DNA from 4 places in the Rhizobium sp. AB2/73 genome. Region 1 is predicted to be linked to each of the others. Evidence: predicted binding sites of a transcription regulator. Region 1 holds the regulator's gene; each other region holds the start of a gene.
The links. The regulator HrcA, encoded in region 1, represses chaperone genes, less so after heat shock. The targets are predictions, from matches to a motif close to GTTAGCACTCNCNNNNNGNGAGTGCTAAC.

Region 1 (5,903 bases):
TCTGAAAGATCAGGCGTCTTTCTCATCCAGCGGGCTGTTGGCGCCCTGCTCGGCATTTTCCACGATCTTCGGGCCACCCTTGGCGACGCCGACCATGGCCGGGCGCAGAACGCGATCGCCGATGACGAAGCCGGCCTGCACCACCTGGACGACCGTGTTGTTCGGCACTTCAGGGTTCGGCACTTCGAACATGGCTTGATGGAAATTGGGATCGAACTTCTGTCCGATGGGCTCGAGCTGGCGCACGCCGTGACGCTCGAGGGCCGAGAGCATGGAACGCTCGGTCATCTCTACACCTTCGATCAGCGTCTTCAGGCCGGCATCGGCGCCATCACGGGCGTCGGCCGGAATGGCATCCAGCGTGCGGCGCAGGTTGTCGGCCACCGAGAGCATGTCGCGGGCAAAACTTGCCACGGAATAGGACTTTGCATCCTTCACGTCGCGCTCGGTGCGGCGACGGAGGTTGTCCATCTCGGCAGCGAGGCGAAGGTAGCGATCACGCAGTTCGCCGTTCTCGGCCTTCAGCAGCTCAACCGGATCTGGCTGAGACGGCTCGGCCGCATCAACGGTTTCCGCTGCATCCTGCGCGAAATCCGCTGACGTGTCAGCCGCCGTGGCGTCAGGTCCGGTTTTTGTTGTTTCGTCGGTCATGACGGTCTCCGAATTGCTTGGTCTTTGGATGTGCCCGATATCGAGGTTTGGCTGGAAAAAATCAAGGCTTTGTCGAGAAGAACAGCCAAATCCTGGCTTTGCGGCGGCGGCAATACGGCCCGCCGCTCCCGGACGCTGTTCAAGACGTCGACTGTTCAGGCCTCCTTCCCGGTGGTATGCTGAAGTGCATCTCAGCACAGCGTGAGGTGACATCAATGTCTAATGGCAAATCCCTTTCAGGCAAGTGTTTCTGTGGCGCGGTGGGAATCGCAGTCGATGGCGAGCCAATGGCGATGGGTTACTGTCATTGCGAGTCCTGTCGGGAATGGTCGGCAGGGCCGGTCAATGCCTTCTCGCTCTGGCCGCCGGAAGCCGTCCACATCACCAAGGGCGCGGACAAGATCGGCAGCTATCAGAAAACCGAGAAGAGCGTGCGCAAGTGGTGCACGGTCTGCGGCGGCCATCTTTTGACCGAGCATCCGCCATGGGGCGTTACGGACGTCTATGCGGCAGTCCTTCCCGACCTCGATTTTCAGCCTGTCATGCATGTCAACTACGAGACGACGGTGCTGCATCTGAGAGACGGGCTGCCAAAGCAGAAGGACTTTCCAGCCGAGATGGGCGGATCTGGAACCTTGCTTCCCGATTGACCGCAGCAGCTAAATCCGCTCCTCAGATTCCAGGCCGCGACAGCCGCGATATCAGTTGGGCGGTATAATCGACCATGGGCACGATGCGCGCGTAATTCAGCCGCGTCGGGCCGATGACGCCGACGGCACCGACGATGCGATCGTCCTCGTCGCGATAGGGTGCAACGATCAGCGAGGAGCCGGACAGTGAGAAGAGCTTGTTTTCCGAGCCGATGAAGATGCGCACGCCCGGCCCGCTTTCGGCAAGATTGAGGATCTCGATGAGGCTGTCCTTCTTTTCGAGATCATCGAAGAGGAGGCGCAGGCGATCCAGATCCTCCGCGCCCCCGATTTCAGCGAGCAGGTTGGAGTGGCCGCGCACGATGAGTTGTGTCGGCTTGCCGTCGTCATCGCCACCGGACCATACGGCAATACCGCGCTCGACCAGCTGATGCGACAGGCTGTCCAGCTCCTGGCGCACGCTTTCCTTAAGGCTCTGCAACTGCCGCCGCAATTCCGGCATCGTCTGCCCGGTCATATGGGCGTTGAGGAAGTTGGCGGCCTCCGTCAGCTGCGACGAGGTCGTGCCGGCCGGCAGCTCGATGATGCGGTTTTCCACTTGATCGTGCTCGCCCACGAGCACGGCGAGCGCCTTGGTCGGCTCCAGCCGGATAAATTCCACATGCTTGAGAACGGGATCGCTCTTGGAGGTAATGACGAGCCCGGCACCGCGCGAAATGCCCGACAGCACCCGGCTTGCTTCCGACATCATCGATTCCACCGGCTGGTCACGATTGCCGCCGCGCACCTGCCGATCGATATTGGCGCGGTCCTCGGCGGAGAGATCGCCGACCTGCATGAAGGCATCGACGAAGAAGCGCAGACCGACCTGAGTCGGCAAGCGCCCGGCGCTCACATGCGGCGAATAGATGAGTCCCAGCTCCTCCAGATCGCTCATGACATTGCGCACGGAGGCCGGCGACAGCGACATGGGCAGCAGGCGTGAAAGATTGCGCGAGCCCAGCGGCTCGCCATTTTCCAGATAGCCTTCGACGATGCGGCGGAAGATTTCCTTGGAGCGTTCGTCCAGTGCAGCAATGACATCCGAGACCGACGATGTCGTGAATACCATTTCGCTGTCAGATCCATTCCGTTGAGCCTTGGGCAAAATATAATCATTCAGTTAGCAATGGCAAAAGGGAAAAATGTCGCCACGGCTGCCGGGCAGCTTTACGGCCTGCTTTTCCTTTGCAAAAGCGGCCTGCGGGTCGTAGAAGCGGTCAACGAACATTCAGGAGAGTGGAATGCGGCCTTCAGGCAGAAAAACCGACCAGATGCGCAAGGTGTCGTTCGAGCGCAATTTTTCCAAGCATGCGGAAGGCTCCTGCCTGGTGAAATTCGGCGATACGCATGTGCTCTGCACGGCAAGCCTGGAAGACAAGACGCCGCCATGGCTGCGCAACAGCGGCAAGGGCTGGGTCACGGCCGAATACGGCATGTTGCCGCGCGCAACCGGCGAGCGCATGAAGCGCGAAGCCGCCGCCGGCAAGCAGGGCGGCCGCACGCAGGAAATCCAGCGCCTCATCGGCCGTTCGCTGCGCGCCGTTGTCGACCTCAAGGAATTGGGCGAGCGCCAGATCACCGTCGACTGCGACGTCATCCAGGCCGATGGCGGCACGCGCACGGCCTCGATCACCGGCGGCTGGATCGCGCTCTATGACTGCCTGAAGTGGATGGAAAGCCGCAACATGGTCAAGGTCGAGCGCGTGCTGAAGGATCACATCGCCGCTATCTCCTGCGGTATCTTTGCCGACCAGCCTGTCATCGATCTCGACTATCTCGAGGATTCCTCGGCTGAGACCGACGCCAATTTCGTCATGACCGGCAAGGGCGGCATCGTCGAGATCCAGGGAACGGCTGAGGGCACCCCCTTCAGCGAAGAGGAATTTGCCACGCTGATGCACCTCGCCAAGACCGGCATCGCCGAACTGGTGGAGCTGCAGAAGCAGGCCATCGCCTGAGGATATCTTGAATGGCTGACCCGGCCCTCGCAGGTGTTCTTGAAACTGCCCTCTATGCAGACGATCTCGATGCCGTCGAAGCCTTTTATGGCGGCATACTCGGATTGGAGAAGATATCGCGAGGCGGCAACCGTCATGTCTTCTATCGCTGCGGGCCGGGTGTGCTCCTGATCTTCAACAGCGAGGAAACGGCCAAGCCGCACGAACCGGGCGCCCTGCCCGTGCCGCCGCATGGGACCAAGGGTCATGGTCACGTTTGCTTCCGTGTCGATGGCAACGACATCGAAGCGATGGCCGAGAGGCTGAAGGCTGCCGGTGTCGATATCGAAGCCGATTTTCACTGGCCGAATGGCGGCCGTTCGATCTATTTCCGCGATCCGGCCGGCAACAGCCTGGAATGCGCCGAACCCCGCATCTGGGGCCTATGACGGGACAGCACATGCGCAAGCTCGATACTAAGACTATCGTCGTCGCCAGCCACAATGCCGGCAAGATCCAGGAAATCCGCGATCTGATCGGACCGCTCGGCTTTACGGCCAAATCCGCCGCCGATCTCAACTTCATCGAACCGGAAGAAACGGGCACGACCTTCGAGGAAAATGCGAAGATCAAGGCATTGGCCTCCGCCAATGCGTCCGGCCTGCCGGCACTCTCGGACGATTCCGGTCTGGTTATCGATGCGCTTGGCGGCGATCCCGGCGTCTATACGGCCAATTGGGCGGAGACGGCTGACGGGACGCGTGACTTCGCCATGGCCATGCGGAAGGTCGAGACCGCCCTGGAGAAGGCCGGCGCCATCACGCCGGAAAGCCGCACGGCCCGCTTCGTCAGCGTGCTGTGCCTTGCCTGGCCCGATGGACATACCGAGCTTTTCCGCGGCGAAGTGGAAGGCACAGTCGTCTGGCCGCCGCGCGGCAGCCAGGGCTTCGGCTACGACCCGGTCTTCCAGCCCAAGGGCTACGAGACCACATTCGGCGAAATGAGCGCCGAGCAGAAGCATGGCTGGAAGCCCGGCGACGAGCAGGCGCTGTCGCACCGCGCCCGCGCCTTCAAGATCTTTGTCGAAACCTGTCTGGAGGCGTAAGCTAATCCCGTGGAAATCGTGGACACACAAGATCTGATGCACGGGGCGCAATTGCTGCCCGATACCGGCGAACCCGGTTTCGGCGTCTATGTGCATTGGCCCTTTTGCGCGGCCAAGTGTCCCTATTGCGATTTCAACAGCCATGTCCGTCATCAGCCTGTTGATCAGGAGCGCTTCGCCGCCGCCTTTCTGAAGGAAATGGCGACGATGCGCATGATCAGCGGCCCGAAGACAGTGACAAGCGTCTTCCTCGGCGGCGGCACGCCTTCGCTGATGAAGCCGGAAACGGTGGGTGCGGTGCTCGATGGCATTGCCAGGACATGGCATGTGCCTGACGGCATCGAGATCACCATGGAAGCCAATCCTTCGAGCGTCGAGGCCGAGCGCTTTCGTGGCTATCGCGCCGCCGGGGTCAATCGTGTGTCGATGGGCGTGCAGGCGCTGAACGACCGCGACCTGAAATTCCTCGGACGTCTGCACGATGTCGCCGATGCGCTGAAGGCGATCAGGCTGGCGCGCGAGATTTTCCCGCGCATGTCCTTCGATCTCATCTATGCCCGACCGAACCAGACTGTCGAGGAATGGGAGCGCGAGCTGAAGGAGGCAATCTCCTACGCGGTCGATCACCTCTCGCTCTACCAGCTGACGATCGAGGAGGGCACGCCCTTCTACGGCCTGCACAGGGCCGGAAAGCTGATCGTGCCCGATGGCGATCAATCGGCGCTGCTCTACGAGGCGACCCAGGAGATCACCGAGCGCGAGGGCATGCCGGCCTATGAGGTTTCCAATCACGCGCGCCCCGGCGCCGAGAGCCGGCACAATCTCACCTACTGGCGCTATGGCGACTATGCCGGCATTGGCCCCGGCGCTCACGGCCGCCTGACAAGAGGCCCGCAGAAGCTGGCGACGGCGACCGAGCGCAAGCCCGAGAGCTGGCTCGAGATGGTCGAGCGCGACGGCCACGGCATGGTCGACCAGGAAATGCTTGGCTTCGACGAACAGGCCGACGAATTGCTGCTGATGGGCCTGCGACTGCGGGAGGGCGTCGATCTCGCCCGCTGGCAGCAGCTTTCCGGCCGCGATCCCGACCCGCAGCGCGAGGCGTTTTTACTGGAACACGGTTTCATAGAGCGGATCGGCAATTCCCGCCTGCGCTGCACGCCGGCGGGAATGCTGGTGCTCGATTCCGTGGTCGCCGATCTGGCTTGTTAGCACCTCCCTCTTGAGGGGGAGGTCGCCGCGAAGCGGCGGGTGGGGGTGACTGCTGAAGATCAATTCAAGCTTCGGTTCTTGCCGAGATCACCCCACCCCGGCACTAGGTGCCGACCCTCCCCCTCAAGGGCAGGGTAAGTAAGCGTCCATCGATTGCCGCCAGACCCACCGCGATCAGTGCCATGCCGATGAAATGTTTCGGCTGCAGGCTTTCGCCGAGAATGAGCGCGCCGAGCAGAATGGCGCTGACGGGGATCAGGAAAGTCACCAGCATCAGGTTGGTGGCGCCGGCCGTCGCCAGGACGC
Region 2 (5,903 bases), 380 kb from region 1:
CTGCGTATCAATCACTCTTTGCGTCAGCTCCTTCAGCCGACCATCGGCCATGCGTCGCTCACGGAAGGTCAAGAGCATGCAAGTCGTGAAGACGACCAGAACAGCAGGGACGGCAATGAGTGTGACGACGACAAAGGTTCCTTTTATGTTTGCCCGCATGGCGGCATTGGCCGCCGCAGTCTGGGTGAAAATATCATCCAGATAGACGCCGGTTCCGACAACCCAGTGCCATTTATCAAGGCCGACAGCGAATGAGAGCTTATCGGCGACACGGCCGGTGGAAGGCTTCTCCCATTTGTATTGGTGCAGGCCCCCGCCAGTTTTTGCGGTCTTGATGAGCTCCGCGATGACCTTGTCGCCGTCCGGATCGGTCAAATCGATCCAATTGCGCCCGTTGCGAAATCTCTCGCGCGGATGAACGACGTTGTTGCCATCGTAGTCGTAGACAAAGAAGTATCCGTCCGGTCCATAATCAAGCGACGTCAGGATCGCGGCTACCTTGTCCTTCGCGGCCTGATCGTCCGGGGCTGCGTCCCGATAAATCGCCTGAATGGCCGACACGGCAAGATTCGTAAGGTTGACGATCTCCGTTTCCTTCGCCCTCAGCATGTTCTGTTCGAAGGTCTCGATATTGCTCTTGGTAAGATTGGTCGACTGCCAGGTAATGAAGGCAGTGATTGCCAGGATCGAGATGACGAGAGGCGCGAGCGCGAGCGCAATAATCTGGTTGCGTAGTGTCAACGACTGCTCCTCCCAAGAACCGGCGCGGAACAATGACCCTTGTCCGGCATGAATTCAACAGTCTCTCGGCGGCGTTGATGTCAGCCCGAAATCGGAGCGATGATACAAGGCGGAAAACCTTTCCCACCCCATCACTTCGCGAATATCAGTCGAAGGCGATGGCGCGATCAAGCTCGCTGAGCGGCTGGACGCCGGCAAGCAGCGCGCGTGCTTCGTCCTCATCCTTGCGGATCTGCGCGACCAGCGGATCAAGACCGTCGAACTTCAGTTCGGGGCGGAGATAGCCGAAGAAGGAAACCGAACAGATCTGGCCGTAGAGATCGCCGCTGAAATCGAAAACGTAGGTCTCCAGCAGCGGCGAGCCGTTGTCCGTCACCGTCGGACGCCGGCCGTAGCTGGCGACGCCATCGCGGACGATACCGTCGGCCGTTCGAAAGCGAACCGCATAGATGCCTGCCCTCAGCGATGACTCCGGCGGCAGCTGCATGTTTGCCGTCGGGAAGCCGAGCGTGCGGCCGAGCTTCTCGCCGCCGATAACGGGCGCCTGAACGGTATAGCGATAGCCAAGCAGACCGGCGGCTTGGGCTACATCGCCTTCCGCGAGCAGCGCGCGAATGCGGCTCGACGAGATGACCTCCGTGTTTTCGTCGCGGAAGGCATCGATCAGCGTCACGCCGAAGCCGTTATGGCTACCGGCATTCATGAGGAAGGCGGGGCCTCCCTGGCGATCATGGCCGAAATGGAAATCGAAGCCGGTGACGACTTCCGACGCGTGCAGCCAGTCGATCAGGATCGAATGCACGAATTCATCCGCCGAACGCTGCGAAAAGAGGCGATCGAAGGGATATTCGATGACGGCGTTGAAGCCGAGCGCTTCGAGGAGACGTGCTCTGAGCGGCGCAGGCGTCAGACGGAAAACGGGCTGATCGGGTTTGAAGACGGTGCGCGGATGCGGCTCGAAGGTCAGCACCAAAGCAGGCAGGCCGCGCTCCCTGGCAATCTCCAACGCACGCGTCAGCACCGATTGATGGCCCCGATGCACACCGTCGAAATTGCCGATGGCGACCACCCCGCCCCTCAGGGCATGGGGAAGCGGCTCGCGGGTTTCGTTGCGATGGAAAACGGTCATCGACTGCCACTCTCCTCAGACAAGGCGCGGCATCCACCACTTCGGCGAGGCCTGCTCGCGCGCCAGGAAGGCGCCAACAGCGGCCTCATCCGTATGCCCTTCGACGACATATTCCCGGGCGTGGATGCCATGGCTGATATAAAGAAGATCGAGGCCGTAATCGAGTGCGCCACGCACGTCGGTCGGCATGCCGTCGCCGATCGCCACGACGCGCGACAGCGGAAATTCGCTCTTTACCTCGCGCGCTGCCGCAATTGCCGCATCATAGATCGGCTGGTGCGGCTTGCCGGCGATGCGCGTCTGTCCGCCGAGCCGCTCATAATAGGCGGCCATGGCCCCGGCACAGGGTATCATGCGATGGCCGCGCTCAACGACGAGATCCGGATTGGCGCAGATCAGCGGCACCTTGCGAGCCGACCAGGCCGTCAGCATGTCGGTATAATCGTCAGGTGTTTCGGTCTCGTCGTCAAAGAAACCGGTGCAGACGATGCTTTCGGCCTCGCCAGCCTCGACGCGCTGAACGTCAAGGCCTTCGAGGATGCCGATGTCACGCTCGGGGCCGAGCAGAAACACTTTTTTCGGTCCCTCGGCAATCAGCCTGCGGGTGACATCGCCCGAGGTGATGATGCGATCGTAAACGCTGTCGGGAACCCCGATCGCACGCAGCTGCTCGACGACCTTCGGAGCAACGCGTGGAGAGTTGGTGATAAGGACGACGGCAAGGCCTTCGCCGCGGGCCGCTTCGAGCGCGATGGAGGCCTCCTTGTAGGCCGTGACGCCGTTATGGAGCACGCCCCAGACATCGCAGAGCGCGACATCATAAAGTCCGCCGATGTCGCGAAAGCTCTCGATCCGTTTGCCCATGCCATCCTCGCAACAAATAAATCACGGGCTGACATCGCAAACCGGCCGGCAAATTACAAGAGCGGCATGCAAGGTTTTTGCGGCGCACAAGTCCTGAGAAGCAGACGTGCGCAAGATCGGCGAGCGGCAAGATTGCGCAGCGGAAGCAACAGCATGACACTCTGGAAAAAGCGCGATCTGACCCTTTCCGGAGAGGAGAAAATGAGAGGAACTTCGCAACGACGTGCTACACGCCACCGCCATCGGCGTTAATCATCCTCAAAACAAGCCGTTACGCGCCGTAAAAAATTCACAGTGCTGTCCTTGACTCGCTCGGAAGCCACCCCTAAATCACCGTCGCTAGCACTCGCCAACAGTGAGTGCTAACAAAGTCCATACGGATCCCCCGCTGATCCGTGAATGTCATTTGATCGAGGGATTAGACAATGGCAAGCACCAATTTCCGCCCCCTTCATGACCGCGTCGTCGTTCGTCGCGTCGAGTCGGAAGAAAAGACCAAGGGTGGCATCATCATTCCCGATACCGCCAAGGAAAAGCCGCAGGAAGGCGAAATCGTCGCCATCGGCTCCGGCGCTCGCGATGAATCCGGCAAGGTCGTAGCACTCGACGTCAAGGTTGGCGATCGCGTTCTGTTCGGCAAGTGGTCCGGCACCGAAGTCAAGCTCAACGGCGAAGACCTTCTGATCATGAAGGAAGCCGACATCATGGGCATCATCGGCTAATCCGGCCGGTTCCCTTTTCCGATACAGCTGACGGGTCTTAAAGCCCGGAAAACGCGAATTCAGGAGTTTCAAACATGGCAGCTAAAGAAGTAAAATTCGGCCGCGGTGCCCGCGAAAAGATGCTTCGTGGCGTCGATATCCTCGCTGACGCAGTGAAGGTCACGCTCGGCCCGAAGGGTCGTAACGTTGTGATCGACAAGTCCTTCGGCGCTCCGCGCATCACCAAGGACGGCGTTTCGGTCGCCAAGGAAATCGAACTGGAAGACAAGTTCGAAAACATGGGCGCCCAGATGGTCCGCGAAGTCGCTTCGAAGACCAACGACGTCGCCGGTGACGGCACCACCACTGCAACCGTTCTCGCCCAGGCCATCGTTCGCGAAGGCGCCAAGGCTGTTGCAGCCGGCATGAACCCGATGGACCTGAAGCGCGGTATCGACCTCGCTGTTGCAGAAGTCGTCAAGGATCTCCAGGCCAAGGCCAAGAAGATCAACACCTCGGAAGAAGTTGCCCAGGTCGGCACGATCTCCGCAAACGGTGAAAAGCAGATCGGCCTCGATATTGCCGAAGCCATGCAGAAGGTCGGCAACGAAGGCGTCATCACGGTTGAAGAAGCCAAGACCGCCGAAACCGAACTTGAAGTCGTCGAAGGCATGCAGTTCGACCGCGGCTACCTCAGCCCCTACTTCGTAACCAACCCGGAAAAGATGATCGCCGACCTTGAAGACGCGTTCATCCTCCTGCACGAGAAGAAGCTCTCGAACCTGCAGGCAATGCTCCCGGTTCTCGAAGCCGTCGTTCAGACCGGCAAGCCGCTCCTCATCATCGCTGAAGACGTCGAAGGCGAAGCTCTTGCTACGCTCGTCGTCAACAAGCTGCGCGGTGGCCTGAAGATTGCTGCCGTCAAGGCTCCCGGCTTCGGCGACCGCCGCAAGGCCATGCTGGAAGACATCGCCATCCTGACGGGCGGCACCGTCATCTCCGAAGATCTTGGCATCAAGCTCGAGTCCGTGACCCTCGACATGCTCGGCCGCGCCAAGAAGGTTTCGATCTCCAAGGAAAACACGACGATCGTCGACGGCGCTGGCGCCAAGTCCGACATCGAAGGCCGTGTTGCCCAGATCAAGGCTCAGATCGAAGAAACCACCTCCGACTACGACCGCGAGAAGCTGCAGGAACGTCTTGCCAAGCTCGCTGGCGGCGTTGCCGTCATCCGCGTCGGCGGCTCGACGGAAGTCGAAGTGAAGGAAAAGAAGGACCGCATCGACGACGCTCTGAATGCGACGCGCGCCGCTGTTCAGGAAGGTATCGTCCCGGGCGGCGGTATCGCTCTCCTGCGTTCTTCCACGAAGATCACTGCCAAGGGTGAAAACCAGGATCAGGAAGCCGGCATCAACATCGTTCGCCGCGCCCTGCAGTCGCTGGTTCGCCAGATCGCTGAAAACGCTGGTGACGAAGCTTCGATCGTTGTCGGCAAGGTTCTCGACAAGAACGAAGACAACTACGGCTACAACGCCCAGACGTCGGAGTTCGGCGACATGATCTCCATGGGCATCGTCGACCCGGTCAAGGTTGTTCGTACGGCTCTGCAGAACGCAGCTTCGGTTGCTTCGCTGCTGATCACCACCGAAGCCATGATTGCTGAACTGCCGAAGAAGGATGCCCCTGCTGGCATGCCGGGCGGCATGGGCGGCATGGGCGGCATGGACATGATGTGATAGGCCAGCGGCCTAATCGCGGGAATGTCCATAAAGCTTCGCCCATGCACTTCAGTGCTCCAGGCCGCCAAGCGGTCTGGAGTGGCGGCATGGACATGATGTGATAAGGCCTCTGCCTAATTGCGATCGTTCAATCCGACATCCGTAATTGACGAAGGGCGGCCCTCGGGTCGCCCTTTTCGTTTCGGCATCTAAGATTTCAAGCAAGGTTGCCAAGTTTTACGATAGCGCAAATTTACGCAATTTGCCCCATTGCCGTTTTCAAAAAAGCTCTTATAAATCGCAGCGCAGCGATTTGAGATGGTTAGCTGAAATGCGCGTAAATTTTACTTATTTTCGGCGCGATTAATCGGCGCCCATGCATGGATATGATCTTCCGAGTTTATGGTTGTCCGGATTTTTTACTTGAAATGACTTCATAATCGGAATCGGCAAGCCGGAAGAAGCATGGCAAAAAATGGAAGCAGCAGAGAGGAATGTTCTGCTTTTCATTCAGCGTGGCATGCAGGAAGACATCCCATCCGGAAGAGGCATGGGAACTTGGACGAAGCGCAAGGGGGACCTAGCGCTCAAATGGGGATCATCTTGTTCAAGATTGCCAAAGCCAATTTTTCCGCACCATTTGCTCCCGGCTCGCTGGAGTTCGAAGGCCATGACCCCGATCTTCTGGTACAATTCTGTGTTTCCGAGGGATGGACGGGCGATCTTTCAAGCGGCCTCATCAAACTTGGG
Region 3 (5,903 bases), on a different replicon from region 1:
TGCGGAAGATGATCCTTGACGGCCGGATTGAGCCTGAGCGCGACGTCCGAGCACGCCACCAAGGTTGCCTCGGTAACGGAGTCACCGCTAGCAAACAGCGTGACGTCGTGACCCTGAGCGACAAGTTCTTCGGTAAGATAGGAAACGATGCGCTCGGTTCCCCCATAAAGCTTCGGTGGAACGCTTTCGGCAAGCGGCGCAATCTGGGCGATCTTCATCGGCAAAACCTCCTCATAAGAGCAAAGAATGGACGGCAAAAATCGGGTAGCGTCCTAAAAAGGCACGCGTTTACAAGGCGATGTCTACGCTTCTGATATCTGGCGGCGGCGACCTCCCTTTCTAAGGCTGCTAGAAACAAAACGGCCGGCGAAACGGCGCAGCCGCGATCTCTGGCGACGAAGTTTATCGGCCTCCGCAGGCCGCGACGAGATCATGTCTTGGCCGTCATCCAAGGACTTTAAAGCGGCGATGATGTCATCATAGGAGACGACATGGTCCGCGCCTGGAAAGCGCCGAAAGCCGGGCATCGATTCGATTGCGAATATATCCGAGGCCCAGGACGCAAGAATGGCGCGCTTGTGATCCTTGGTGATATGCTCCGCCGACAGAACATCGCGCGGATGGGCAAAATGTCGGGCAGGATACAACAAATGCGCCGAGGTGACCGCAGCGGTGGATGGGTCGCTTATTGTGATACCGTCGGTTTCCTTTCTCATATCTGGCTCCATCGATGTCTGATCGCTGAGTTCTGGCCACGTTAGGAAGCTTCAGCTTGGTCCGTTACCCTCCATGGCGCCCCCTCAGCAAATGAATTGCCTTCGAGCTCGGAGAGTGCCGCCGCGCGCAAGGCTGACGGTTCGTGCAGGGCTCTGCTATAATATCTTGCGACCGTCGTCATGATCTGCGCAACGGCAGTAGGATCACGTGAGACCCCTTTACCACGCGCTATCGATTTGACGACGTCCATGCAGATCCGCAGATCTTCCCGCGAAAGAGAAAGAGGGCTGTTCATCCTTCCGCCACCTCCGGAAAGGTGCCGCGCGCACCCTGCACCAGTATTTTCAGCTGCCGCGGATTTCGTACTCCCTGGCGGTATAGTTCTATTACTATAGCAGCGATCCGCTCGCCCTCTTCCGATTTGCGCGGAATATCCGCCGCTGCCCGGATCTCATCAAAAACGCGCTGGCAAAGGTCCAGGTCGCGCGAATCGAGCGGCGCATCTGATCTCTTGATGATCGTCTGAACCATTCGTGATCTCCATTGCGGAGCCCGCTCCACCAGAGGGTGGAGCGGGCTTGACCGTTAGAAGTCCATTCCTGCTCCAGCGGGCAATGCGGGAGGTGCCTCCTTCTTCGGTTTTTCGGCAATCATGGCTTCCGTCGTCACCAGCAAGCCCGCGACCGAAGCTGCATCCTGAAGTGCGGTGCGCACGACCTTGGCCGGATCGATGACGCCTTGAGCATAGAGATCGCCATATTCATTCGTCTGGGCATTCCAGCCATAGGAGAAGTCGGTCTTCTCGCGCAGCTTGCCGACGATGATCGAACCTTCCGCGCCGGCATTCTCTGCTATTTGGCGAACCGGCGCCTCGATTGCCCGGCGAACAATATCGACGCCGACGCGCTGGTCGTCGTTTTCCGTCTTGAGACTGTCAAGCGCCTTGACGGCTCTCAGCAGAGCAACGCCGCCGCCCGGCAGGATGCCTTCCTCGACCGCGGCTCGGGTCGCATGCAGCGCGTCATCGACACGGTCCTTCTTTTCCTTCACTTCGACTTCGGTCGAGCCGCCAATGCGGATAACGGCAACGCCGCCAGCGAGCTTGGCAAGACGTTCCTGCAGCTTTTCGCGGTCGTAGTCGGAGGTGGTTTCTTCGATCTGGGCCTTGATCTGGGCAACACGGCCATCAATGTCCGATTTCGAGCCGACGCCATCGATAATGGTCGTATTCTCCTTCTCGATCGCCACCTTCTTCGCCCGGCCGAGCATGTCAAGGGTGACGTTCTCGAGCTTGATGCCGAGATCTTCGGAGATGACAGTGCCGCCCGTCAGGATGGCGATGTCTTCCAGCATGGCCTTGCGGCGATCGCCGAAGCCCGGAGCCTTGACGGCAGCGATCTTCAGGCCGCCACGCAGCTTGTTGACGACGAGGGTCGCAAGCGCTTCGCCTTCGACGTCCTCAGCGATGATGAGGAGCGGCTTGCCGGTCTGAACGACGGCCTCCAGGATTGGAAGTAGCGATTGCAGGTTCGAGAGCTTCTTTTCATGGATGAGGATATAGGGATCCTCGAACTCCACCCGCATCTTGTCGGCATTGGTGACGAAATAGGGGCTGAGATAGCCGCGGTCGAACTGCATGCCTTCAACGACTTCGAGTTCGGTTTCGGCGGTCTTGGCTTCTTCAACCGTGATGACGCCTTCGTTGCCGACCTTCTGCATGGCTTCGGCGAGATAACGGCCGATCTCGGCATCGCCATTAGCCGAAATGGTGCCGACCTGGGCGATCTCGGCGTTATTGGAGATCTTGCGGGCGTTGGTCTTCAGTTCCGCCACGACAGCGTCGACGCCGAGGTCTATGCCGCGCTTCAGATCCATCGGGTTCATGCCGGACGCGACCGCCTTGGCGCCTTCCTTGACAATCGCTTGAGCGAGAACCGTCGCTGTCGTGGTGCCATCGCCGGCAAGATCGTTGGTCTTGGAGGCGACTTCGCGCAGCATCTGGGCGCCCATGTTCTCGAACTTGTCTTCGAGTTCGATTTCCTTGGCAACGGTAACACCGTCCTTGGTGATGCGCGGAGCGCCGAAGGACTTGTCGATGACGACGTTACGACCCTTCGGGCCGAGCGTGACCTTCACCGCATTGGCGAGCACATCGACCCCTCGCAGCATGCGTTCACGGGCATCGGTGTGAAACTTGACTTCTTTCGCAGCCATTTCTTTAACTCCTCAATAGGCAGCTATCAGACTGATGGTTCGTGGCTTGGAGGCTCAGGCAGCCTGTTTCCGCTCGGCCTGGGCTTCGATAATGCCCATGACATCGCTTTCCTTCATGATGAGCAGGTCTTCGCCGTTGATCTTGATCTCAGTGCCGGACCATTTTCCGAACAAGATGCGATCGCCAGCCTTGACGTCGAGGGCCTGGACCTGGCCGGCGTCGTTGCGCGCGCCCGGCCCGACGGCGATAACCTCGCCTTCCTGCGGCTTTTCCTTGGCGGTGTCGGGAATGATGATGCCGCCCTTGGTCTTTTCCTCGGAATCGACGCGGCGGACAAGAATGCGATCATGAAGCGGTCGGAACGACATGTTTTCCTCCGTTGAGCAAAAAAGATGACGTTGATCCCCTCACCGGACCGGATGACCAGTCCGGGCGGGTGCAAAACCTCGTTCGAGCCTTTCGCGCGAAATGATCTGGTTTTGGGATTTTTCGATTTCAAGAGGGATGGACAAAAAAATTAGCACTCACCTCAGGCGGCTGCTAACATACTGGAAAGGAACAAGAAAATGGCACTTTGCGTTGAAAACCCATTGATGGCCGCAAAAATTTGCGCCACCATCCGACTGTCACGAAACGGAGATGAAGCATGCGATTTTCGTCGGAACTGGAAGGTCAACTAAACGGCTATGGGCTGACCACCGCGCATATCCTCTATCACATTCCCGATTTCGAATCCGTCCTGCAGACCTACGTCTGGCAGGATTACGATCTGGCGCCCGATTTTCCCGAAATGCATAGGTTCCTCGATTTCTGGCAAACCAATCTCGACGGGCCGCTGCATTCCGTCCGCTACAGCCATCGGCGCCTGATCGGTCCAAACGAATGGCGTCGCGTCGAAGGCGAGTTCAAGCTCCATTAAGACCCGAACCGAAACTTTCCTTTCCCAGTCTTCGATAATCAAGGCTTGATGAGCTCGGTCGTTCTCCCTTGCCAACCCTCGACAGGCCGGGGAGGCTCAGGCTCAGCTCCTGCCGGGCGGAGAAGATTATCGGCTGGAGGGATTTGAATCCTTGCTGGTCTTGTAGGTTCAGCAGGAACAGGGGCGCGTCATCCTCGTAACGACCTGTCGTGATTATTTATTGCATGCGAAGAATGTCAGCATCGACGGGCCGATATCTCCATCAGTCCTGCTCACGGCTTTCGCCAATAACTTTGTCGATCAGACCTTCATTGCGTGGGAAGGCCGAGTAAGCGGAGAAGCATTCCAGTCACGCGTACCATTTGGTCCGCTTTTTCTGTTTTTGGCGGCGGCTACCCCGCCATCATGCGCGCCTCATCGTCTATCCTCCTCGTACTGCTCCGCGCCTTCGATCGATGAAAGCCAGGGTTCCCGCCGTTTGGTCCAAACCTCATAGCTGGGTCTGAGATGCGTGGGTGCCGCGCTCAGGACCCCAAGCTTGATCTCGACCTCGCTATCGCCAACGGCAAACACGCGCGAACCGCAACGCGGGCAAAACTCGCGTCCAGCAAACTCGCTCGTCGCGCCTTCATAGTGAAACTCACTTGCGGGCCATAGGCCGAAATAAGTGAAGGCGGATCCGCTTTCCTGCCGGCAATCCGTGCAATGACAAACGCCGATACGTAGCGGTTTTCCGCGCACCGTTAGACGCACTTGCCCGCAACGGCATGATCCGGTTAATTCCTTCATGGGATTGTCCGCGTCATCGCTTACATTCGTGATTGGGCCTTCCCCGCGGCTGACCTGTTCGGTCCGCCAGCGTCCATCGGACAGCTGGTAGCTGATTTCGGTATCTTCGCCGCCCTGCTGTTGGCGGGCTGCCGCAGATTTGGCGGCGGCAAGCGCACTCCCGTGATCGGGAAACGTCTCCGACCAAACATCACCGACGCGATAGGCAAAACCCTCGTCATGGATAGCAACGTGATATGTTAACGGCATTAGTTCCTCCGGCTCGGCCGAGCACTCGTGGAATTTGGAAACGGTGCGACAAGGGTCGATCCCTTACAGGAGGAACACCCATGCATTATCTCACGGCCTCCCATCAAAGTTCGCAGACCAGGAAAAGTTTCCAAACAGCAAGAGATATTTACGTTTGCAAGAAACAAAACGGAGCCGACCGGCCTGGATTCCAGACCAAAATTCCGGTGAATGGCAGTTTTATATGGCGCGAGGGCTAATGGGATGGGCAACCCGTATTGTTCGCGGCATAGCACAAGAAATCATGTGAGCTACAAAACGACAACCAAGTGCCAATATTCGTTTCATCGGCGACCGGGGCAGTGAGATAACTAGAGCCGCATACCGCCGCAATAACCTAATATCGACGCTACCTTCGACTGGAAGGGATCGAGATTTCCGTCGCTTGTCCGAGCTTCCACCCTCTTGAAGATCCCCGACGTGCATTTTCATTTCACTCACGCTTGTTTCAGGCGGGCCTCAAAAGCGAGAGACTGCGGGCTTCAAGTTTCAAGAATTTCTTGTCGACCCCGCCCCGATCCTGCCCATCAGGATCGGATGTCGATAGTTCCAGCGCCCAGCGTTTGTCATCCGGCAAGGTAAAGTCGACATCTCCATCACGAGGATTGAAAAGGACTAGAATATCATCCCACCCCTCTTCGAAGGGTTGCTCACGCGACAGGCGCAGGCCGATCGCCGTGTTCGCTTCATCGTCCCATTGCTCGTCCGTCTGCTCTCCGCCGCTCGGATTGAGCCAGGTGACAATCAGACCGTCGCGCCAATTTTCTCGTCGGAGGATGGAATGTGCCTGACGCAAGGCGATCAGCCGTTTGACGAAGGTATAAAGCGCTTCGGCGCTGCCATATCGATCGTCCCAATGCAGCCAGCTGAGTTCGTTGTCCTGACAGTAGCCATTGTTGTTGCCCATCTGGCTGCGGCCGGCCTCATCACCCGCCAGCAGCATCGGCGTACCATGCGACAGAAAGAGGGTCGCGA
Region 4 (5,903 bases), on a different replicon from region 1:
GCCGGCAATCGCCATCCCGGCGGACATCTCCCGCCTGACCGGGATTACTGACGACATGGTTGCGGATCAGGCCATCGATACTGTCCTGTTGAATGCCCTGATCGAGCCCGCCGATCTGATCATTGCCCACAATGCAGGTTTCGACCGCCCGTTCTGCGAAGCATTCTCGCCGGTCTTCGTGCATAAGGCCTGGGCCTGTTCCGTTTCGGAGATTGGCTGGTCCGCGCGCGGCTTCGAGGGCAGTAAGCTCGGCTACCTAATCGGCCAGTCCGGATATTTTCATGATGGTCATCGTGCGGTCGACGATTGTTTTGCTCTGCTGGAAGTGCTCGGGCAGGTGCGACCGAGCATGGTCACCGCGCCATTCGCCGAACTTTATCAGGCCAGCCAGCGGTCGCGGGTTCGCATCTATGCGGAAAACAGTCCCTTCGACATGAAGGACCATCTCAAGGCGCGCGGATACCGCTGGTCTGACGGATCGGACGGCCGTCCGAAATCCTGGTGGATTGAACTTCCCGAGGAGACATTAAAGGGGGAGATGCACTTCCTTCGCACGGAAATCTATCGATGGGATGCCGATCCGCCGGTCAAATACCTGACGGCATTCGATCGCTTCAGGGCCAATTGAATGGTCGGGGAAAGCAATGACGACCATTCTGGGTATTGATGCGGCGTGGACCACGAGCCAGCCGAGCGGTGTCGCGCTGGTTTCCTCCACGGCTGGTAATTGGCGCCTGATCTTTGCCGGATCTTCCTATCGTCACCTTTTGGATCACGGCAACGAAAGCCCGATCTCGAATTCACGCCCTTTTGGTTCCGTCGCAGAACCCGCCGCTCTCCTTGCTGCTGCAGAGGAAACAGCTCAGGCTCCTGTCGATCTTGTTGCCGTAGATATGCCCCTGTCTCTTGGGCCAATCACCGCGCGGCGTGTTTCGGACAATCTGGTTTCTGCAGCCTATGGCGCCCGTCATTGTAGCACGCACACGCCGAGTGCGATCAGACCGGGAAAGATCAGTGACGATCTGAGGGGCGGCTTCGAGCGCTGCGGATATCGCCTACTGACGAAAGAAGTTGGCGTGCCGGGCCTTTTGGAAGTCTACCCGCATCCGGCTCTGGTCGAACTGATGTGCGCCGAAAGGCGGCTGCCTTACAAGCAGGGCAAGGCCCGCAATTACTGGCCATCGGAAACTCCCGCCGGCCGGCGCATCAAACTCTTCGAAACTTGGCAGTCCATCATCGACGGATTGGACCAGGAAATAACAGGCGCTTCTAACGTTTTGCTGCTGCCTTCCCCCGAGGCTCCGGCATGGCAGCTGAAGGCGTTTGAAGACATGCTTGATGCCGTCATTTGCGCCTGGATTGGAATATGTGTCTACGAAGGAACCGCTATACCGTTCGGCGATGACACCTCGGCGATCTGGATTCCTCAATCTAAACTTTTGTCATCGCGGCGGGGCCGGGCATGATCGGATTTCTGAGGCAGTGGATCGAATATCGCCGGGTGATCCGCCGCCGTTGGCAGGAGGACGCCAGGCGGCTTGCCGTTGCGGATCCAGTCAATGCCTATTACGAGGCGCAACGAAGAGCAGCGCGAAGCCGGGCGCAAGGTCATGCCAGCGAATACTGGCATTGGGCCAAGGTCGCCAGCGAGGTTGCCCGAATTGAGCCGCGTGCCGCAATGGACTTAGAGGTCGTCAAGGCGATTGCCGATCAGGAAAACATTGATCGCCGCTGAACACGCGCATGGCACTTCGCGGTCAGTAAATCATCGAGTATTTTCAGCCGTGTGGCGAATGTAACAGATAGGGCGTTGGTTCGATTCCTTTCAAGATCTTTACTGACCGACCACCGAGCTCATCAAGCCTCGGCCGCGAAAGAGCTAGGAGCATAAAAATCCAGTTTCAAGACCTCAGTGGAGCTTGAACTCGCCTTCGACACGGCGCCATTCGTTGGGTCCGATCAGACGCTGATGGGTATAGCGCACGGAATGCAGGGGACCATCGAGGGTGGTCTGCCAGTAATCCAGGAACTTGTGCATCTCAGGAAAATCGGGCGCCAGGTCGTAGTCCTGCCAGACATAGGTCTGCAGCACGGATTCAAAATCGGGAATGCGGTAAAGGATGTGAGCGGTGGTAAGACCGTAGCCGTTGAGCTGACGTTCCAGATCCGATGAAAATCGCATGCTTCATCTCCGTTTTCATGACACTGTGAAGGTGGCGGAAAATTTTGCGGCCATCAACGGATTTTTGAACGCGAATGCGCTGTTTATCGTTCCTTTCCAGCGTGTTAGCAGCCCTTTCATTCGAGTGCTAATTTTTTTATTTCGCCCTCTTGAAATCGAAAAATCGCAAAACCAGATCATTTCGCGCAAAAAGCTCGACCGAGGTTTTGCACCCGCCCGGACTGGTCATCCGGTCCGGCCAGGGGGAACAACGTCATCATTGTTTGTCCATTGGAGGAAAACATGTCGTTCCGACCGCTTCATGATCGCATTCTCGTCCGCCGGGTTGAATCCCAAGAGAAGACCAAGGGCGGCATCATCATTCCCGACACCGCCAAGGAAAAGCCGCAGGAAGGCGAGGTCATCGCCGTCGGTCCCGGCGCGCGCAACGAGGCCGGCCAGATCCAGCCGCTCGACGTCAAGGCCGGCGATCGCATCCTGTTCGGCAAATGGTCCGGCACCGAGATCAAGATCAACGGCGAGGATCTGCTGATCATGAAGGAAAGCGATGTCATGGGCATCATCGAAGCCCAGGCCGAGCAGAAAAAGGCTGCGTGAGCCTTTGCACCACGAAACCATCAGTCAGATAGCTGCCTATTGAGGAGTTAGAGAAATGGCAGCGAAAGAAGTCAAGTTTCACACCGATGCCCGTGAACGCATGCTGCGTGGAGTCGATGTGCTCGCCAATGCCGTGAAGGTCACGCTCGGACCCAAGGGCCGCAATGTCGTCATCGACAAGTCCTTCGGCGCCCCTCGCATCACCAAGGACGGCGTTTCTGTCGCCAAGGAAATCGAACTGGAAGACAAGTTCGAGAACATGGGCGCCCAGATGCTGCGCGAAGTGGCGTCGAAGACCAACGATCTTGCGGGCGACGGCACGACTACCGCGACCGTGCTTGCCCAGGCAATCGTCAAGGAAGGCGCCAAGGCGGTGGCGTCGGGCATGAATCCGATGGACCTGAAGCGCGGCATCGATCTCGCCGTTGATGCTGTCGTCAGGGAGCTGAAGACCAACGCCCGCAAGATCACCAGCAATTCCGAGATCGCTCAGGTCGGCACCATCTCTGCCAATGGCGATTCCGAAATCGGCCGCTATCTCGCCGAGGCGATGGAGAAGGTCGGTAACGAAGGCGTCATCACCGTCGAGGAAGCCAAGACCGCCGAGACCGAACTCGAAGTGGTCGAGGGCATGCAGTTCGACCGCGGCTATCTCTCGCCCTACTTCGTCACCAACCAGGACAAGATGCGGGTCGAACTGGAAGATCCCTATATCCTGATCCACGAGAAGAAGCTGTCGAACCTGCAGGCGATGCTCCCGGTCCTTGAGGCTGTCGTCCAATCCGGCAAGCCGCTGCTCATCATCGCTGAAGACGTCGAAGGCGAAGCGCTTGCGACACTGGTGGTCAACAAGCTGCGGGGCGGCCTCAAGATCGCTGCCGTCAAGGCTCCGGGCTTCGGCGACCGCCGCAAGGCGATGCTCGAAGATATCGCCATCCTGACCGGCGGCACGGTGATCTCCGAAGACCTCGGCATCAAGCTGGAGAATGTCACCCTCAACATGCTCGGCCGGGCAAAGAAGGTGGCGATCGAGAAGGAAAACACCACCATCATCGACGGCGTCGGCTCCAAGGCGGAAATCGACGGCCGCGTCGCACAGATCCGCGCCCAGATCGAGGAAACCACATCCGATTACGACCGCGAGAAGCTGCAGGAACGCCTCGCCAAGCTTGCCGGCGGCGTTGCCGTCATCCGCGTCGGCGGCTCGACGGAAGTCGAAGTGAAGGAGAAGAAAGATCGCGTCGATGATGCGCTGCATGCCACCCGTGCAGCCGTGGAGGAAGGCATCCTGCCGGGCGGCGGCGTCGCGCTGCTGCGTGCCGTCAAGGCGCTCGACAATCTCGACGCCGCCAACCAGGACCAGAAAGTCGGTATCGAGATCGTTCGCCGTGCGATCGAGGCTCCGGTCCGCCAGATCGCCGAGAACGCCGGCGCCGAAGGCTCCGTCATCGTCGGCAAGCTGCGCGAGAAAGCTGACTTCTCCTATGGCTGGAATGCCCAGACCGGCGAATACGGCGACCTTTATGCTCAGGGCGTCATCGATCCGGCCAAGGTCGTCCGTACCGCGCTCCAGGATGCGGCCTCCGTCGCCGGTCTTCTGGTGACGACGGAAGCCATGATCGCCGAGAAGCCCAAAAAGGAAGCCGCTCCGGCCATGCCCGCCGGCGCCGGCATGGACTTCTAAGCTGATCGATACGGGCCTGCCCTGCCCTCGGGGGCAGGCCCCCCTTCAAACAATTCCTCGGACCAGTTTCATCGGCCGGGATCAATGGAGCCAAGCTATGAGAAAGGAGAACATCAGCAAATCGATACCGGAAGAAGCAACGGCAGCGATCAGCGCCGCGCATCTGCTTCATCCGGCCAAACATTTCGACCACCCGCGTGACGTGCTTGCCGCCGATGGCATCGGCAAGGAAGAGAAGCGGGCGATACTTGCTTCCTGGGCGTCCGATATCTTCGCGATCGAGTCCATCCCGGCCCTCCGTCTTTATCCCGGAACAGACAAAGCGGTCTCCTATGACGAAATCATTGAAGCGCTGAAGGCATTGGACAAGGACGATGAGCAAAGTGGAAAACAAAGCTCGTCTCCTACCTTCAATGTCTACGGAGCCAATCGCCGCAGGCTGGACGCACGCCGGCTTGGCGGTCTGGGCCTGTGCAGCTACCGGAAAGGAGACCGCCGCCGCCGGCCATTCGAGATCTAGCCGTTCCATCTGACCTGCCGCGTGCCTCTTTGAGGATGCGGACCTGATTTTTACCGACGACTCTTTGCTCAACTGAGGAGGTTTTGCCGATGAAGATCGCTCAGATCGCACCGCTCGCCGAAAGCGTTCCGCCCAAGCTTTATGGGGGAACCGAGCGCATTGTTTCCTATCTCACCGAAGAACTTGTCGCCCTGGGCCATGACGTCACGCTTTTTGCGAGCGGCGATTCCGTCACCAGCGCCAGGTTAGTGGCGTGCTCGGACGTTGCGCTACGGCTCAACCCGGCCGTCAGAGACCATCTGCCGCATCAGGTCGTGATGCTGGAGGAGATCCGCCGGCGGGCGCACGAATTCGATGTGCTGCACTTCCACATCGATCTCCTGCATTTTCCGCTGATCCGGGATTTCGCAGACCGCACCGTCACGACGCTGCATGGGCGCCTTGACCTGCCGGACCTCAAGCCCTTCTACAAGGCTTTCCCCGATATTCCGCTGGTCTCGATCTCCAACGATCAGCGCCGCCCGATGCCGCCAGTCAACTGGTCCGGAACGGTTTATCATGGTCTGCCGGCCGATCTCCTTCCCTTCACGGCAAAGCCTAAAGGCAGCTACCTCGCCTTCCTCGGACGGATATCGCCGGAGAAACGGCCTGATCGCGCCATTGAGATCGCGACGAAGGTTGGCCTGCCCCTGAAGATTGCAGCCAAGATCGACAACGCAGACAAGGCTTACTGGGAAACGGTGATCGAGCCGATGGTGAAGAGCCATCAGAATGTCGAATTCATCGGCGAAATCAATGAACATCAGAAGGCGGCTTTCCTCGGCAATGCCGGCGCGCTGCTCTTTCCGATCGATTGGCCAGAGCCGTTCGGATTGGTGATGATCGAGGCCATGGCTTGCGGTACGCCGGTCATCGCCTTC

Region 2: the regulator HrcA is predicted to act here: its motif matches at 3,073-3,101, upstream of groES (co-chaperone GroES).
Region 3: the regulator HrcA is predicted to act here: its motif matches at 3,449-3,477, upstream of groES (co-chaperone GroES).
Region 4: the regulator HrcA is predicted to act here: its motif matches at 2,286-2,314, upstream of groES (co-chaperone GroES).

The regions. Positions count from the first base shown of each region.
Region 1 covers NZ_CP067071.1:3,444-9,346, reverse strand. Annotated here, with positions in the region: gene grpE (nucleotide exchange factor GrpE) at 10-651, opposite strand; gene I8E17_RS00045 (GFA family protein) at 867-1,301, shown strand; gene hrcA (heat-inducible transcriptional repressor HrcA) at 1,324-2,412, opposite strand; gene rph (ribonuclease PH) at 2,585-3,301, shown strand; gene I8E17_RS00030 (VOC family protein) at 3,313-3,729, shown strand; gene rdgB (RdgB/HAM1 family non-canonical purine NTP pyrophosphatase) at 3,741-4,385, shown strand; gene hemW (radical SAM family heme chaperone HemW) at 4,422-5,597, shown strand; gene I8E17_RS00015 (DMT family transporter) at 5,701-5,903, opposite strand, start outside.
Region 2 covers NZ_CP067071.1:386,844-392,746, reverse strand. Annotated here, with positions in the region: gene I8E17_RS02000 (cache domain-containing protein) at 1-741, opposite strand, end outside; gene I8E17_RS01995 (bifunctional riboflavin kinase/FAD synthetase) at 887-1,870, opposite strand; gene I8E17_RS01990 (TIGR01459 family HAD-type hydrolase) at 1,886-2,734, opposite strand; gene groES (co-chaperone GroES) at 3,160-3,456, shown strand; gene groL (chaperonin GroEL) at 3,531-5,171, shown strand; gene I8E17_RS01975 (hypothetical protein) at 5,745-5,903, shown strand, end outside.
Region 3 covers NZ_CP067073.1:296,657-302,559, reverse strand. Annotated here, with positions in the region: gene I8E17_RS27330 (glycosyltransferase family 4 protein) at 1-218, opposite strand, end outside; gene I8E17_RS27325 (hypothetical protein) at 303-716, opposite strand; gene I8E17_RS27320 (hypothetical protein) at 1,009-1,248, opposite strand; gene groL (chaperonin GroEL) at 1,303-2,931, opposite strand; gene groES (co-chaperone GroES) at 2,986-3,300, opposite strand; gene I8E17_RS27305 (usg protein) at 3,579-3,851, shown strand; gene I8E17_RS27300 (GFA family protein) at 4,266-4,640, opposite strand; gene glgX (glycogen debranching protein GlgX) at 5,377-5,903, opposite strand, start outside.
Region 4 covers NZ_CP067075.1:95,993-101,895, reverse strand. Annotated here, with positions in the region: gene I8E17_RS34485 (3'-5' exonuclease) at 1-628, shown strand, start outside; gene I8E17_RS34480 (DUF429 domain-containing protein) at 645-1,466, shown strand; gene I8E17_RS34475 (hypothetical protein) at 1,463-1,735, shown strand; gene I8E17_RS34470 (usg protein) at 1,910-2,182, opposite strand; gene groES (co-chaperone GroES) at 2,465-2,779, shown strand; gene groL (chaperonin GroEL) at 2,835-4,463, shown strand; gene I8E17_RS34455 (hypothetical protein) at 4,561-4,983, shown strand; gene I8E17_RS34450 (glycosyltransferase family 4 protein) at 5,073-5,903, shown strand, end outside.